Acidicapsa ligni: one gene and its partners. The protein of the gene in region 3 interacts with the protein of the main gene of each other region in a pairwise test. Links are inferred from orthologs where the notes say so. Each region holds a gene or a part of one and is shown on either strand. Other genes may lie near its edges.

Region 1 (2,960 bases), 300 kb from region 3 along the record:
GATCACCACCGCCGTGCCGTTCATATTGCCCAGCGCTTCAATCGCAGCCGCGCGAATCGTCGGGTCTTCCCCTGCCGTAATGTCGCCATCGCCCTGGGTATTGGAAAACGAACTGGCAGTAAACCGCTCGTATGAGCGATGCCCGCGAACACTCAAAGTCGTCCGGCGCACGCGTCCACGACGGCCGGTACCCACCACCGTCGCAACTCCCCGAGTACCAGCATGTGCCGATAGATGTGCCGTCTTCGCGTGTCCCGCCGCAGTACTTCCTGCCACCCGATGCGCCGATGTCCCATGAACGCCATGACGCTCAACAATATGAGCATGAGTCGTCCGGGCATGATGAACATTCCTCGGCACATCCACTGCGGACGCCATCCGAAGTGAGCCGGGAACTACGCCACAAACCATGGCCGCAAAGGCAACGCACGAGAGAAGTTTTTTCATCCGGGACAACATCCTTGAAATCCAAATTCTCGTCCGCGGCAGGCGTTCCATGCGTGCTCATCATTGCCGGGGGCGGTGTACTGCCTGTTTAAAAATTGCGAAGGGTTGATTCCTTTGCCAATACCAGCTTAACAAACCTTCACAATTAAATCCTGTACATGCGCGGACTTCTCGCCACGTTCTGTTGGACTTAACAAACCCACTTTCAGGCTTAAACGAACTTTATAGAGGAAGCATCACGAGCGCAATCCTCTTTTCAGTTCAATTTTTCATTCCAATCCAACTTGATCCAAGTTGGAAAACATCAGTCTTGAAACTGTCCCCGTCTCAAAAACGCAGGCACATCCAGATCCTGGTGCTCCGACTCTTCCGGCTGGGCAAAGATCGCAGATCCCGCGCTTGGCATTCGGCCCGCTTCACCGGCTCCTGAAAAAGCCCGCATGTCCGTCGGATAATCCCGTGGCAACGGTGCATACGCCGGAGCTTCAGCCAGCTCTGCAAATCGAGGCGGCTGCGGTACAAATTCCGTAATCATCTCCGCTTCATGCAGAGTCACCTCGGCAATCGCCGGTTCGGCCTTGTACATCGGAGTCGCTTCGGTCGCAACCGATTGAACCTGAGGCACATACGAAGCAAGCGTCTCGGAGCCAGCCGCAGGCTCAATCGATTCCTCAGCCTCACTCATAAATCGAAGCGGAGCCCGAAACGCATCCGGATTTGCTTCCTTCATCCAATGATCCGGAGCTACCACAGGCACCGAAACCACCGGCGTCGACGCCACATCCAGCATGCGCGAACGCCGTTCCGGCATCTGGTCGCGGAAGCCCGTAGCAATCACGGTAATCTTCACTTCCTCGCCCATCTTCTCGTCCAGTACCGCGCCAAAGATAATATTTGCATCCTCATGTGCCGATGTCTGGATCAGCGAAGAGGCTGCATTCACCTCAGAAAGCTTCAGCGAACTCGATCCCGTAATGTTGATCAAAATCCCGCGCGCCCCGTCGATTGCGCCCTCTTCCAGCATTGGAGAAGCCATCGCCGCCTGGGCCGCCTCGATCGCCCGATTCTCACCCGAACGAACCGCCGTGCCCATCACCGCGTGCCCCATACCGGCCATCGTGGTCTTTACATCGGCAAAATCGCGATTGATGATACCCGGAATCGTAATAATGTCCGAAATGCCCTGCACGCCCTGCCGCAGCACATCGTCCGCAATCCTGAAGCTCTCAAAGAACCCGGCATCCTTGGCCACCGCCAGCAGCTTTTCATTCGGGATCACGATCATCGTGTCCACCGACTCCAGCAGCTCAGCCATTCCACGCTCCGCCTGCTGCAAGCGCCGCTTGCCCTCAAAGGCAAAAGGCCGTGTGACCACAGCGACAGTCAAAATCCCCATCTCGCTGGCCAGCGAAGCAATCACCGGAGCCGCGCCCGTACCCGTGCCTCCACCCAGGCCAGCCGTGACGAACACCATGTCCGCGCCTTCAAGCGCCTCGATGATCTTGTCCGAATCTTCCAATGCCGCACGCCTGCCCACATCCGGATTCGCGCCCGCGCCCAGCCCGGAAGTCAGCCGCACCCCAAGCTGCAACTTCACCGGAGCCTGCGATAACTTCAGCGCCTGAACATCCGTGTTGGCCGTAATAAACTCAACACCTTCAACCCCGGCAGAAATCATGCGATTCACAGCGTTTCCACCGCCGCCGCCCACGCCGATCACCTTGATGCGCGCTCCATGCGGAACCTCATCGTGAAACTGAATTCGAATCGCCTCAGTCTCGCCCGCCTCAGGCTGAATCATCCCCGCCCGCTCCATTGGATCCATCGTTGGTTCCATCAAAGTTGCCTCCGTCCCCTGTCAATACTGATACTACAAACTGGCTGCAAAAATAGCGCGCAACTTCGCACGCAGACTATTGTTTTCCGCGGTCTTCGTAACCCTCTTGCGATGCGCGTACAGCAGCATCCCAACAAGCGTGGCATACGCCGGATGCGTCAACTCACTCGGCATCCTCGACAACTGCACCGGATGTCCAATCCGCGCTCGCACATGCAGAATGCTTTCCGTCACATCCAGCAGCCCTGGCAGTGTCGATGCACCGCCCGTAAGCACGCACCCCGCGCCCAGAGCACCCAACACTCCGCCATCGCGCAAACTGCGCCGCACCATGTCAAATAGCTCTCGCGCCCGCGGCTCCAGAATCTCAGCCACCATCCGATGCCGGATCATCGTCGGATTCGGATTGCGAATCTCAATCTCATCCAACTGCGGAACCGCCGTCACCACCGCATGTCCATGACGCAACTTGAGCTGCTCCGCATGCGCCACCGGCATCTGCAACACAACCGCCAGATCGTTCGTAAAGTGCTGCCCGCCAAACGGGATGCTCCCCGTATGTGCCACAGCCCCTTCAAAAAACACCACCAACTCAGTTGAATGCGCACCAATATCCAGCACGCAGACGCCCAGTTCGCGCTCATCTGCAGTCAGCGTAGCCTCAGCCGCGGCAATC
Region 2 (2,818 bases), 300 kb from region 3 along the record:
TGTTGATCAAAATCCCGCGCGCCCCGTCGATTGCGCCCTCTTCCAGCATTGGAGAAGCCATCGCCGCCTGGGCCGCCTCGATCGCCCGATTCTCACCCGAACGAACCGCCGTGCCCATCACCGCGTGCCCCATACCGGCCATCGTGGTCTTTACATCGGCAAAATCGCGATTGATGATACCCGGAATCGTAATAATGTCCGAAATGCCCTGCACGCCCTGCCGCAGCACATCGTCCGCAATCCTGAAGCTCTCAAAGAACCCGGCATCCTTGGCCACCGCCAGCAGCTTTTCATTCGGGATCACGATCATCGTGTCCACCGACTCCAGCAGCTCAGCCATTCCACGCTCCGCCTGCTGCAAGCGCCGCTTGCCCTCAAAGGCAAAAGGCCGTGTGACCACAGCGACAGTCAAAATCCCCATCTCGCTGGCCAGCGAAGCAATCACCGGAGCCGCGCCCGTACCCGTGCCTCCACCCAGGCCAGCCGTGACGAACACCATGTCCGCGCCTTCAAGCGCCTCGATGATCTTGTCCGAATCTTCCAATGCCGCACGCCTGCCCACATCCGGATTCGCGCCCGCGCCCAGCCCGGAAGTCAGCCGCACCCCAAGCTGCAACTTCACCGGAGCCTGCGATAACTTCAGCGCCTGAACATCCGTGTTGGCCGTAATAAACTCAACACCTTCAACCCCGGCAGAAATCATGCGATTCACAGCGTTTCCACCGCCGCCGCCCACGCCGATCACCTTGATGCGCGCTCCATGCGGAACCTCATCGTGAAACTGAATTCGAATCGCCTCAGTCTCGCCCGCCTCAGGCTGAATCATCCCCGCCCGCTCCATTGGATCCATCGTTGGTTCCATCAAAGTTGCCTCCGTCCCCTGTCAATACTGATACTACAAACTGGCTGCAAAAATAGCGCGCAACTTCGCACGCAGACTATTGTTTTCCGCGGTCTTCGTAACCCTCTTGCGATGCGCGTACAGCAGCATCCCAACAAGCGTGGCATACGCCGGATGCGTCAACTCACTCGGCATCCTCGACAACTGCACCGGATGTCCAATCCGCGCTCGCACATGCAGAATGCTTTCCGTCACATCCAGCAGCCCTGGCAGTGTCGATGCACCGCCCGTAAGCACGCACCCCGCGCCCAGAGCACCCAACACTCCGCCATCGCGCAAACTGCGCCGCACCATGTCAAATAGCTCTCGCGCCCGCGGCTCCAGAATCTCAGCCACCATCCGATGCCGGATCATCGTCGGATTCGGATTGCGAATCTCAATCTCATCCAACTGCGGAACCGCCGTCACCACCGCATGTCCATGACGCAACTTGAGCTGCTCCGCATGCGCCACCGGCATCTGCAACACAACCGCCAGATCGTTCGTAAAGTGCTGCCCGCCAAACGGGATGCTCCCCGTATGTGCCACAGCCCCTTCAAAAAACACCACCAACTCAGTTGAATGCGCACCAATATCCAGCACGCAGACGCCCAGTTCGCGCTCATCTGCAGTCAGCGTAGCCTCAGCCGCGGCAATCGCCTCAAACACCGTATCTGTCACTTCCAGCCCGGCACGGTTCGCGCAGGTAATAATGCTCTGTTGCGCGCTCCCCGAGCACGTGGACATATGCAGATCCACCTCAAGCCGGCTGCCAACCATGCCCACAGGGTCATGAATCCCCGGCTGCTCATCCAGCACAAACTGCCTCGTCAGCAAATGCAAAATTTCGCGATCCGGAGGAAGCGAAACTCCGCGTGCCCGCTCCACTGCGGCACTCACATCGTCGCGGCTGATCTCGCGCATCTTCGCGCCAAAATTCAGCCCCGCCGTGGTGTTCACACCCATCACATTCGGACCACCGACACCCACTACGCACTCATCGATATTCACGCGAACCGTGCGCTCCGCCTGGTCGCTGGCCGACTTCACCACCCGAGCCGCCGGACCAAGCTCCGCGATCAATCCCTTGCGCATCCCCGCAGACTCCACCACGGAGTGCGCACGATAGCGGAGCGCCCCCTCATTCAGGTCCGCCGCCAACACCCGCGTATAGGCGCTGCCCACATCAAGGACGACAATCAGATTTTCCTGTTTCTGACTCATACGTTCTTACGTCCCCTATCCCTTCGCGCCGCTTGCCGCTGGCTTCTGATTAGCCGCATGCGCCTTCTGTCGAGCCAATCTCAGCCGTTCAGCCTTCAACTTTGCTGCCCGCTTCTTTGCCTCGGTCGCCCTCCTGACAGCTAAAACCTGCGACGGAGTGGAGCCCTTTACCTTCTTGTTTTCGACCGGCTTATTTTCCGTTATCCTGTTTTCCGTTATCTTGCTGGCGGCAGCCTTATTCACTGGCAACTTCGCAATCTTTGCCGCCGCAGGAACAGGAATAGCTGGCTTAGCCGGGCCATCCGTCGCCGTCTCCGCACCAGGAACATCCGAAGCCATCTCCAGCGGAACCTTTCCGCTATACCGCAGATCCACGCCAATCAATTTCGGATAACGCTGCCGCCACTCCGCAATATGCGCCTTATACGTCTGCATCCGCTCCTGAAACTTGTCCTCGCCAAAGTGAGCCAGAATATCCGTCCCCTGCTCCGGCATCGTCGCCCGCAAATCCTCGGGGTCGGAAAGATCGATCTCCGAAACCTGCTGCGACATGTGCTGATTGTTCTGATCCATCTCGGCAACAAAGCGCTGATAGACAGCCATCCGCGTCCGCCGCGCCGCCAGCGAGTCCTGGCTATCGATCCCTGTCACCACTGGAAACGAGTAATGATGTTGCGCCATCATAGCCGGTGGCATATCCAGAATCACACCATC
Region 3 (8,193 bases):
GGCGGCTACGGCGAGGGCGACGTCTTCGGCATTCGATGAAGGGAAGGTGCCCAGGATGTCGGAGTGATCGGCGGGGTTGATGTTCTGGAAGGTCTTACCGCTTACGGAGGGCAGCCATTGGCCGCCGATGAGGTTTTGATATTGCTTGTGTGCCACGGGTGCCTCGCTTTGTTTTCTGAAAAGGCTATTGATAGGCCACATGCGCAGGCAGGGGCCGACCTTTCAGCTTATCGCATAAAGCTTTGTCCATTTATGGACGGGCGTTTTCAATTATGGACAGATGTCGTGGATTCGCGGATGTTTGGGGCGGTGCATTTGCTTGAGAATGTGGAAGTTGCCCGATAAACTGATTGGCAGGTGACGTGCCGTTTGGTGGCAGGGCATTCAGTTTCAGGAGGATTTCAATGCAGACCCTGTTCTACGATTTGAGCTATGCTTTGCGGCAGTTACGGAAGACACCGGGGCTGGCGCTGCTGGCTATTTTGACCCTGGCCCTGGGAGTCGGGGCGAACACGGCGATCTTCACGGTGATTGAAAATGTTCTGCTGCGGCCGTTGCCTTATGCGAATTCAGATCGCCTGCTTTATATCGGGCCTGGGGACAAGACGGGTTTCGCGACTACTTCGTGGTTGAACTACCGCGATATTCGCAATCAGTCGCAGCAGCTTGAGGCGGTGGCGGGCTACTCCGAGGATATTGGGGTGGTTGAAGGGCATGACAGCTCGCAGAGCGTGGTTGCGCCGCGTATCACTACGAATCTGATTGCCATGCTTGGCGCAAAGCCTTTGCTGGGGCGCTCTTTTACCGAGGCTGAGGGACAGGCTGGCGGTCCGCAGGTGGTGATGCTTTCCGAGGGGATCTGGCGGCAGGTTTTTCACGCCGACTCGGGCATCGTTGGGACGGCGATCAAGGTCAGCGGCAAGTCCTACACCGTTATTGGAGTCATGCCGGATTCGTTTCGCTTTCCTGAGCAGGTGGGGCCGGAGATGAGCAAAGGTGTATGGCTGCCGGTGCAGCCCACGGCGGAGATGCTGAAGGATCGGGGCTATCACTTTTTCAATGTCGTGGGTGAGCTGCGTCCGGGGATCAGCACGGCCCAGGAGCAGGGTGAGCTGGATTCGATTGCGGCGCATATTGCGAAGACCGATTCTGGAAATTCTTATGCGTTTCGCGCAACGCTATATCAGGAGGTGTTGACGGGGTCGATGAAGCCTGTGCTCTATGCGTTGTTTGCCGCGCTGGCGCTGGTGCTGTTGATTGCCTGTGCCAATGTGTCGAATCTACTGATTGCGCGGTGCCTGGGGCGTCAGCAGGAGTTTGCGGTGCGGGCGGCTCTGGGGGCCGGGCGGGTGCGGTTGATCCGGCAGTTGCTTTCCGAGGGAATTGTATTGAGCCTCTTCGGCTGCTTTGCCGGAGTCATGCTTGCTCAACTGGCTATGATGCTGGTGCATAAGCTGCCGGAGGGAACGATTCCGCGCGCGGAGTCGATCGGCATTCATTGGACGGTGGTGCTGGTGCTGGCGGCGATCGCGATTCTTACGACTTTGCTGTCTTCGCTGCTGCCTGCATTGCTGGTGGCGCGCTCCAATCCGCAGGCGGCATTGCAGGCTGCTTCACGGGGTATTGGTTCACGCACGGTTAGCGGGAAGTTGAGCGGATGGCTGGTGATGGGCGAGGTTGCCCTTTCGGCGCTGCTGCTTGTTGGAACGGGTTTGCTCTTTCACACGCTATGGAATCTTCAACAGTCGCGGCTTGGTTTCGAGGCGGCGCACATTACGGCTTTCAGCGTTATGCCGGAAAATTCCGCGGGTTTTTCCGGGATGACGGTTTCGGAGGATACGGGAAACGCGCCGCCCTCGGTGGCTACGTTGACGTATCGGCCTGTGCTGGAAGCTGTGCGGAGCGTTCCTGGTGTGGAGAGTGCGGCGCTGGTCACGAGTCCGCCTCTTTCGGGCATGGATATCAATACAAGTTTTGAGGTGGTCGGCGAGGCAAAGGATAAGGCAGATAAAAAAGATGGACGCATCTCTGCTGTCAGCGGCGATTATGCGCGCACGATGGGTACGCCGGTTCTGCGAGGCCGGATGATAGACGACAGCGATGTGGCGACTTCTCCTTTTGTCGTGGTGATCAACGACACGCTTGCAAAGAAGTATTTTGCGGGTAAGGATCCGCTGCAAAAGCAGATCGACCTGGGCGGCAAGAATACGGGGATGATCCGGCCGTACACGGTGGTCGGCGTGCTTGCAGACCAGGTGGATACCAGCGTTGGAGGTGATATTCAACCTTTCATCCTGGTGCCGCAGCAGCAGATTCCAACCACGTCACTCTTTTACCAGGCGCTGTTAGAAACGAAGGTAAATTTTGTAGTGAAGACGCGGGGCCAGATACCGGTTGCGGCGGATATGCGTTCGGTTTTCCATCGGGACGCTCCGGGGTTTGCGGTGGATGGATTTCAGACGATGCAGGAGGCGGTGGAGGGTAACACGTTCAGTCAGCGGCTGGGGCTGTACCTGGTGGGTTCCTTCGCGGGGCTGGCGGTGGCCATGGTGATTGCCGGGTTGTATGGGGTGCTGTCTCAACTGGTGAGTTATCGACGGCGCGAAATCGGGGTTCGCATGGCATTGGGTGCGACGCGGGGAAGTGTAGCTCAGCTTATTCTTCGGCAGGGTTTGATCCTGATTGGGGCGGGACTTGGCATTGGTCTTTTGCTGGCGTTTGCAACGGCGCGCCTGGTAAAGGGATTTTTGTACCAAGTGCAGCCATTGGATGCATGGACTTATGCGGCGGTGGTTCTGACGCTCTGTGTGATTGGAGTATTTGCGTCGCTGCTACCGGCGCGCAGAGCTGCTTCGATTGAGCCTATGGAGGCTCTGCGCATGGAATAGCGTGCGATGAGAAAAAGTGATATCACCACATTCCAAGATGGGTTTTTCGCAGCCCGCACTAGCGGCCTGATGGCCTTACAATTAGGCGTAGAGAGTTTATCCAAGAATGTCATCTAACGGTTATCCATCGCGTACATCGCGTTCGCACGGTTTTCGCTCGCTGTTCAGCATGTTTTCGAGTGATCTGGCGATCGATCTTGGCACAGCTAACACCCTCGTTTTTGCGGCGGGTAAAGGAATCGTGGTCAATGAGCCATCGATTGTCGCCATTAACAAAAATACCGGCGAAGTAGAAGCCGTGGGCAAAGAGGCCAAGGACATGCTCGGCAGGACGCCGGGCAATATCGTGGCTATCAAACCGATGAAAGACGGCGTCATCGCGGACTTCAAAGTCACCGAGAAGATGCTGAATTACTTCATCCAGAAGGCGCACAACCGCAAGATGCTGGTGCATCCGCGAATTGTGATCGGTGTGCCTTCAGAGATTACGCAGGTGGAAAAGCGTGCGGTTGAGGATTCGGCGTACCGCGCCAAGGCCAGCGAAGTCTACCTGGTAGAGCAGGCGATGGTTGCGGCAATCGGTGCGGGATTGCCGATTACCGAGGCTTACGGCAACATGGTGGTCGATATCGGCGGCGGAACCAGTGATATCGCGGTGATTTCGCTTTCGGGCATTGTGTATTCGCGGTCGGTTCGCATGGCCGGGAACCAGATGGACGAGGCGATCACCAACTATCTGAAACGCAAGTACAACCTGCTGATCGGTGAGCGTACGGCGGAGCAGATCAAGATCGAACTGGGGTCGGCTTATGTGCTGGACAAGCCGCTGACGATGGAGATCAAGGGGCGCAACCTGATTGAGGGCGTGCCTAAGACGATCACCATCAACGACAGCGAGATTCGCGAGTCGCTGGCGGAGTGCATTGCGGTGATTATCAATGCGATTCGCGTGGCACTGGAGCGGACGCCACCGGAGCTTTCCGCGGATATTTCAGATCGCGGTATTGTGCTGACGGGCGGCGGTGCGTTGATCAAGAATCTCGACAAGCGCATTCGCGAAGAAACGGGCTTGCCGGTTTCGGTAGCGGATGATCCGCTGGCGTCTGTGGTGCTGGGGACGGGGAAGATGTTGTCCGATTTCCGCCTGCTGCGCAAGATCAAGATCGACTAATCCTGACTGGCTGGGCGGGTGAACGGGCTGTGGCCGGTTCACCCGTTAGCCTGAACGAGCGTGGCCTTATTGAGATAGCCCGTATTCAGATTGATTCGGGTGCTCGATGAGTTTATTTGCTTTTGAAGGCAATCGCTGTAAATCGTGATCTTCTGTTATGCAATTGAGGACAGTTTGTCCTTGGTTCAATCCTCCATTCTTGAGTCATCATGGAATCCTTTTTCAGCCGCTATCGCAACCTGATCGTGCTGCTGGCGGCTCTTCTGCTGCAGGTGATCGGGCTGGCGGTGCAGGTGCGCAAACCTGCTCCGATTGCGGGCAGTGCAATGGCGGCGAATTCGCATGAGAATCGCGATGGGAGCGGTGTGCGCCTGATCCGGCTTTGGGCGTCGGGATTGGTGACTCCGTTTGAGCGGGCGATTCATGGGACGAGCTCGGGCGCGAGTGGGCTTTGGGGAAACTATCTCGACCTGCGCCATACGCGTGAAGAGAATAAACAGTTGCAGGAGACGATCGACCGGCTACGGCTGGAGCAGGCTTCGCTGATCGAGGATGCGCGGCAGGGACAGCGGCTACAGGGATTGCTTGGTTTTAGCCAAAGCTATATTTATCAGACGGTTCCGGCGCAGGTGATTGGGACGAGCGGCAGCCTTGTGTCGCGCGTGATTGTGCTGGATAAGGGCTCGCTGGATGGGCTGAAGCCGGATATGGCGGTGATTACTCCGGATGGGATTGTGGGCAAGGTGCGCGATGTGTTTCAACACTCGGCGCAGGTGCTGTTGATCAACGATCAGACCAGCGGGGCTGGGGTGATTCTGGAGACGACGCGTATTCGGGGAATTCTGCGTGGGAATGCGGCGGGGCAGCCTCAGGTGGTTAATATTCTTGCCGATCAGAGGATTCAGCCGGGCGAGAAGGTGCTGACGGCGGGTGGGGATCAGATTTTTCCGCGCGGTCTTCCGGTGGGCGTAGTGGAGCGAGTGGCGCGCGATCCGGACCGGGGATCATTTATCAATGTGATTATCAAGTCGTCGGCAAATTTGCAGCACCTGGATGAGGTGCTGGTGATTACGGCGCTGGATGCGCACCTGTCTCCGCAGCAGATGGCGGATTTGAAGACCAGCGAAGAGTTGAAGGGTGCGGAAGCGGCGGCGGATGCGGAGAGGAAAAAGGCTGCGCTGGAGATGTCGGAGCGGTTGCCGAGTTTGACTGATCCCAATGCTCCGGTTGATCCGAATGCTGCGAAGCAGGGGGCGAATGGGCAGCCGGATTCGGGTGTTCCTGTGCCTCCGCCAACGCCGAAACCACTGCCTGCTGCGCATGCGGATCGATTTTCGCCGGGGTCTACCGGTGCTGGAGCGCCTGCAACGGGAAGCGGCGATGCTGCGGATGGGGATGAGACGTTGACGAAGCCGGTTACGTCTAAGCCTGTTACGACCAAGCCTGCGACTTCTAAACCTGTCACGCCGAAGCCTGTTACACCGAAGCCGGGAACGCAGGGAGGGGATCAGTAGCGATGCAGGTTCTGACACCCGATTACCGACGCGATCTGGAGACTCGCAGTTATCCCATCTATATTTATGTGCTGGTGCCGCTTGCTGCGCTGGTATTGCAGGCGTGGCTGCCGCGGGTACTTCGGAATTATTCGTACTTCGATTTGCCGTTACTGGTGACGATCTACTTTGCGTTGAACAGGCGTAGTCCGATTCATGGATCGTTGCTTGGGGCTGTGCTGGGTATGGCGCAGGATGGGCTGACGCAGGGAGCTATCGGTATTCATGGGATTGCGAATACGATCTGCGGATTTCTTGCTGCTTCGATAGGGGTTCGCATTGTGGTGGAAAACAATGCGATCCGGATGGTGTTGAATTTTTTGCTGGCATTACTTTCCAGCGCGGTGGTGGTCTTTATTACCAGGGTGCTGCTGGGATTGGGTTTGGAGTGGAACTGGCTGGACCAGGTTCTGAAGGCTGTGGGCAATGCGGTGATTGGGCTGGCGGTGTTTCCGTTGCTGGATCGTACGCAGGCCAGGGATTAGGCGACGCAGTGAATCTGGTGTGAGTCTGTTTGAGTAAGGCTGGGCGAATCTGAATTGGCGCTATGTTTTTATAGACGGGATACGGGCGAATTATGGCTTTCGATAAGATCGATCGCGTGAATCGAGATGAGAAGCTGCAGCCGCTGAAGTTGACGGTGGTGCAGTACGGCATTTTGCTCATGATGCTGGTGCTGGTTGGCGGTTTGTGGCGGTTGCAGGTGTTGGGCGGCGATAACTGGCGGGTGCTGGCGGAGCAGAACCGCATTCGCAAAGTTCCGGTGATGGCGGCTCGGGGCAAATTGCTCGATCGCGAAGGCCGCCTGCTGGTGGATAACTATCCTTCGGTCTCGTGCTTTCTTCTTCGGGAACAGAATCGCAATCTGGATGCCGATCTTCCGTTGATCGCGAAGGGGCTGAATCTCGATCTGGACCAGTTGCGGAATACGCTGCATCGCTTCCGGCTGGCTCCGGGGTATCAGCCGATTCCGATCAAGCAGGATATTTCGCCGGATGAGCAAGCGTTCATTGAGGCGCATCGGAATGAGCTTCCTGAGCTGGAGACGGTGGATGAGGAGCGAAGGCTGTATCCGCGCGATGGCTTTGCGGCGCATTTGATCGGGTATGTCGGCGAGGTGAGCGAGGAGATGCTCAACGATCCGAAATACGCCTATTACGAACCGGGCGATGTGGTGGGCCGAGCTGGCGTAGAGCAGACATACGACGAGTTGCTGCGCGGGCAGGATGGCTCGATGGATGTGGTGGTCGACAGCCACGGGCGTGAGGTTGGACGGCAGGGAATTCAATTGGCTACGCCGGGTCAGGATCTGAAGCTGACGCTCGATATCGATATTCAGCGTGCTGCTGAGCTGGCGCTGGGCACGGCCAATGGTGCGGTGGTGGCGATGGATCCGCGCAATGGCGAGATTCTTGCGCTGGTTTCGCATCCGAGCTACGACCCCAATGCTTTTGCGGTGCGTATTGGGCGGTCGGATTGGAACAAGCTGATTACGGATCCGAATCACCCGCTGATGAACAAGGCTATTCAGGATCAACTTGCCCCGGGGTCTACTTTCAAAATCATCATGTCTGTGGCTGGATTGCAGGAGGGGATTGCGCAGAATCTCAAGGTTAATTGCGCGGGCGGCGGCACATTTTTTGGACACTTCTTCAAATGCGACCATCATCATGGTTTGCTGAGTATCCATGAGGCGATACCGGAATCCTGCGACACGTACTTTTACGATCTGGCCTCGAAGCTGGGGATCGACACGATTGCCAAGTACGCGACTGCGCTGGGAATCGGCTCGAAGACGGGTGTCGATCTGCCGAATGAGATGGCGGGTACGATGCCGTCCACACAGTGGAAGATGAAGAATTATCACGAGAAATGGTATGCGGGCGAGGTCATTTCCGTGGGCATTGGGCAGGGGGCGGTCGCGGTTACGCCGATCCAGTTGGTGCGCGCGCTGAGCGGTATTGCTTCGAATGGACACCTGGTGCGGCCGCATGTGGTGAATAGCGAGCAGCTTCCGGCGCAGTTCAAGCAGGCGGTGCTGGACACGTATTCGGGATCGGGAGTGAAGGATGTTTCGCTGAACTCCGATACGTGGATGACGGTGACCGAGGGCATGGCGCAGACGACTCAGCCGGGGCTTTATCACACGGCGCAGGCTTCGCGGCTTGAGGGGATCGATTTTGCGGGCAAGACGGGCACGGCGCAGGTGGTGGGCGGCGGCGATACGCATAATCGAGGCGGCGTGCGTACTCCGAATGCGTGGTTTGTAGGGATGGTTCCGCGACGCAATCCGGAGATTGCTGTGGTGGTTTTGCAGGAGCATGGCGATTTCGGATCGGGATCGGCGAAGCTGGCTGCACAGATTATTACGGCGTATGTGAACAAGAAGCGCAGGCAGGAAGGAAATCTGCTGTTGCAAGCGAATAAGCCATCGACGCCGGTGGAGATGGGGGCGGTCTGGTCGACGCCTAAGCCGGAGGCGCATCGGGCTGGTTCGCGAGCTGGTTCAAAGGCTGATTCGAATGGCAAGGGCGATGAGCAGGCAGATGGGCTACAGGTTGCGGGGATGAGTGGTGGGCAT

Evidence for each region. Proteins that work in one complex are often made in the same cells at the same time.
Region 1: the proteins of OHL19_RS06735 (region 3) and ftsZ interact in binary tests that used the Escherichia coli proteins (3 or more experiments, as listed by UniProt). The link is inferred for Acidicapsa ligni from one-to-one orthologs.
Region 2: the proteins of OHL19_RS06735 (region 3) and ftsA interact in binary tests that used the Escherichia coli proteins (3 or more experiments, as listed by UniProt). The link is inferred for Acidicapsa ligni from one-to-one orthologs.

The regions. Positions count from the first base shown.
Region 1 is NZ_JAGSYG010000002.1:373,781-376,740, reverse strand. It holds ftsZ (cell division protein FtsZ), read right to left. Parts: upstream 2,249-2,960; coding sequence 752-2,248; downstream 1-751. Other genes in the region: ftsA (cell division protein FtsA), read right to left, coding at 2,318-2,960; OHL19_RS07905 (penicillin-binding transpeptidase domain-containing protein), read right to left, coding at 1-447. UniProt on the Escherichia coli protein: Essential cell division protein that forms a contractile ring structure (Z ring) at the future cell division site. The regulation of the ring assembly controls the timing and the location of cell division.
Region 2 is NZ_JAGSYG010000002.1:372,501-375,318, reverse strand. It holds ftsA (cell division protein FtsA), read right to left. Parts: upstream 2,105-2,818; coding sequence 896-2,104; downstream 1-895. Other genes in the region: OHL19_RS07890 (cell division protein FtsQ/DivIB), read right to left, coding at 2,120-2,818; ftsZ (cell division protein FtsZ), read right to left, coding at 1-826. UniProt on the Escherichia coli protein: Essential cell division protein that assists in the assembly of the Z ring. May serve as the principal membrane anchor for the Z ring.
Region 3 is NZ_JAGSYG010000002.1:67,979-76,171, forward strand. The notes cover bases 2,205-5,026. They hold OHL19_RS06735 (rod shape-determining protein), read left to right. Parts: upstream 2,205-2,994; coding sequence 2,995-4,059; downstream 4,060-5,026. Other genes in these bases: OHL19_RS06730 (ABC transporter permease), read left to right, coding at 2,205-2,888; mreC (rod shape-determining protein MreC), read left to right, coding at 4,269-5,026. In the rest of the region: OHL19_RS06725 (aldehyde dehydrogenase family protein), read right to left, coding at 1-156; more of OHL19_RS06730, read left to right, coding at 405-2,204; more of mreC, read left to right, coding at 5,027-5,573; rod shape-determining protein MreD, read left to right, coding at 5,576-6,097; mrdA (penicillin-binding protein 2), read left to right, coding at 6,190-8,193. UniProt on the Escherichia coli protein: Forms membrane-associated dynamic filaments that are essential for cell shape determination. Acts by regulating cell wall synthesis and cell elongation, and thus cell shape.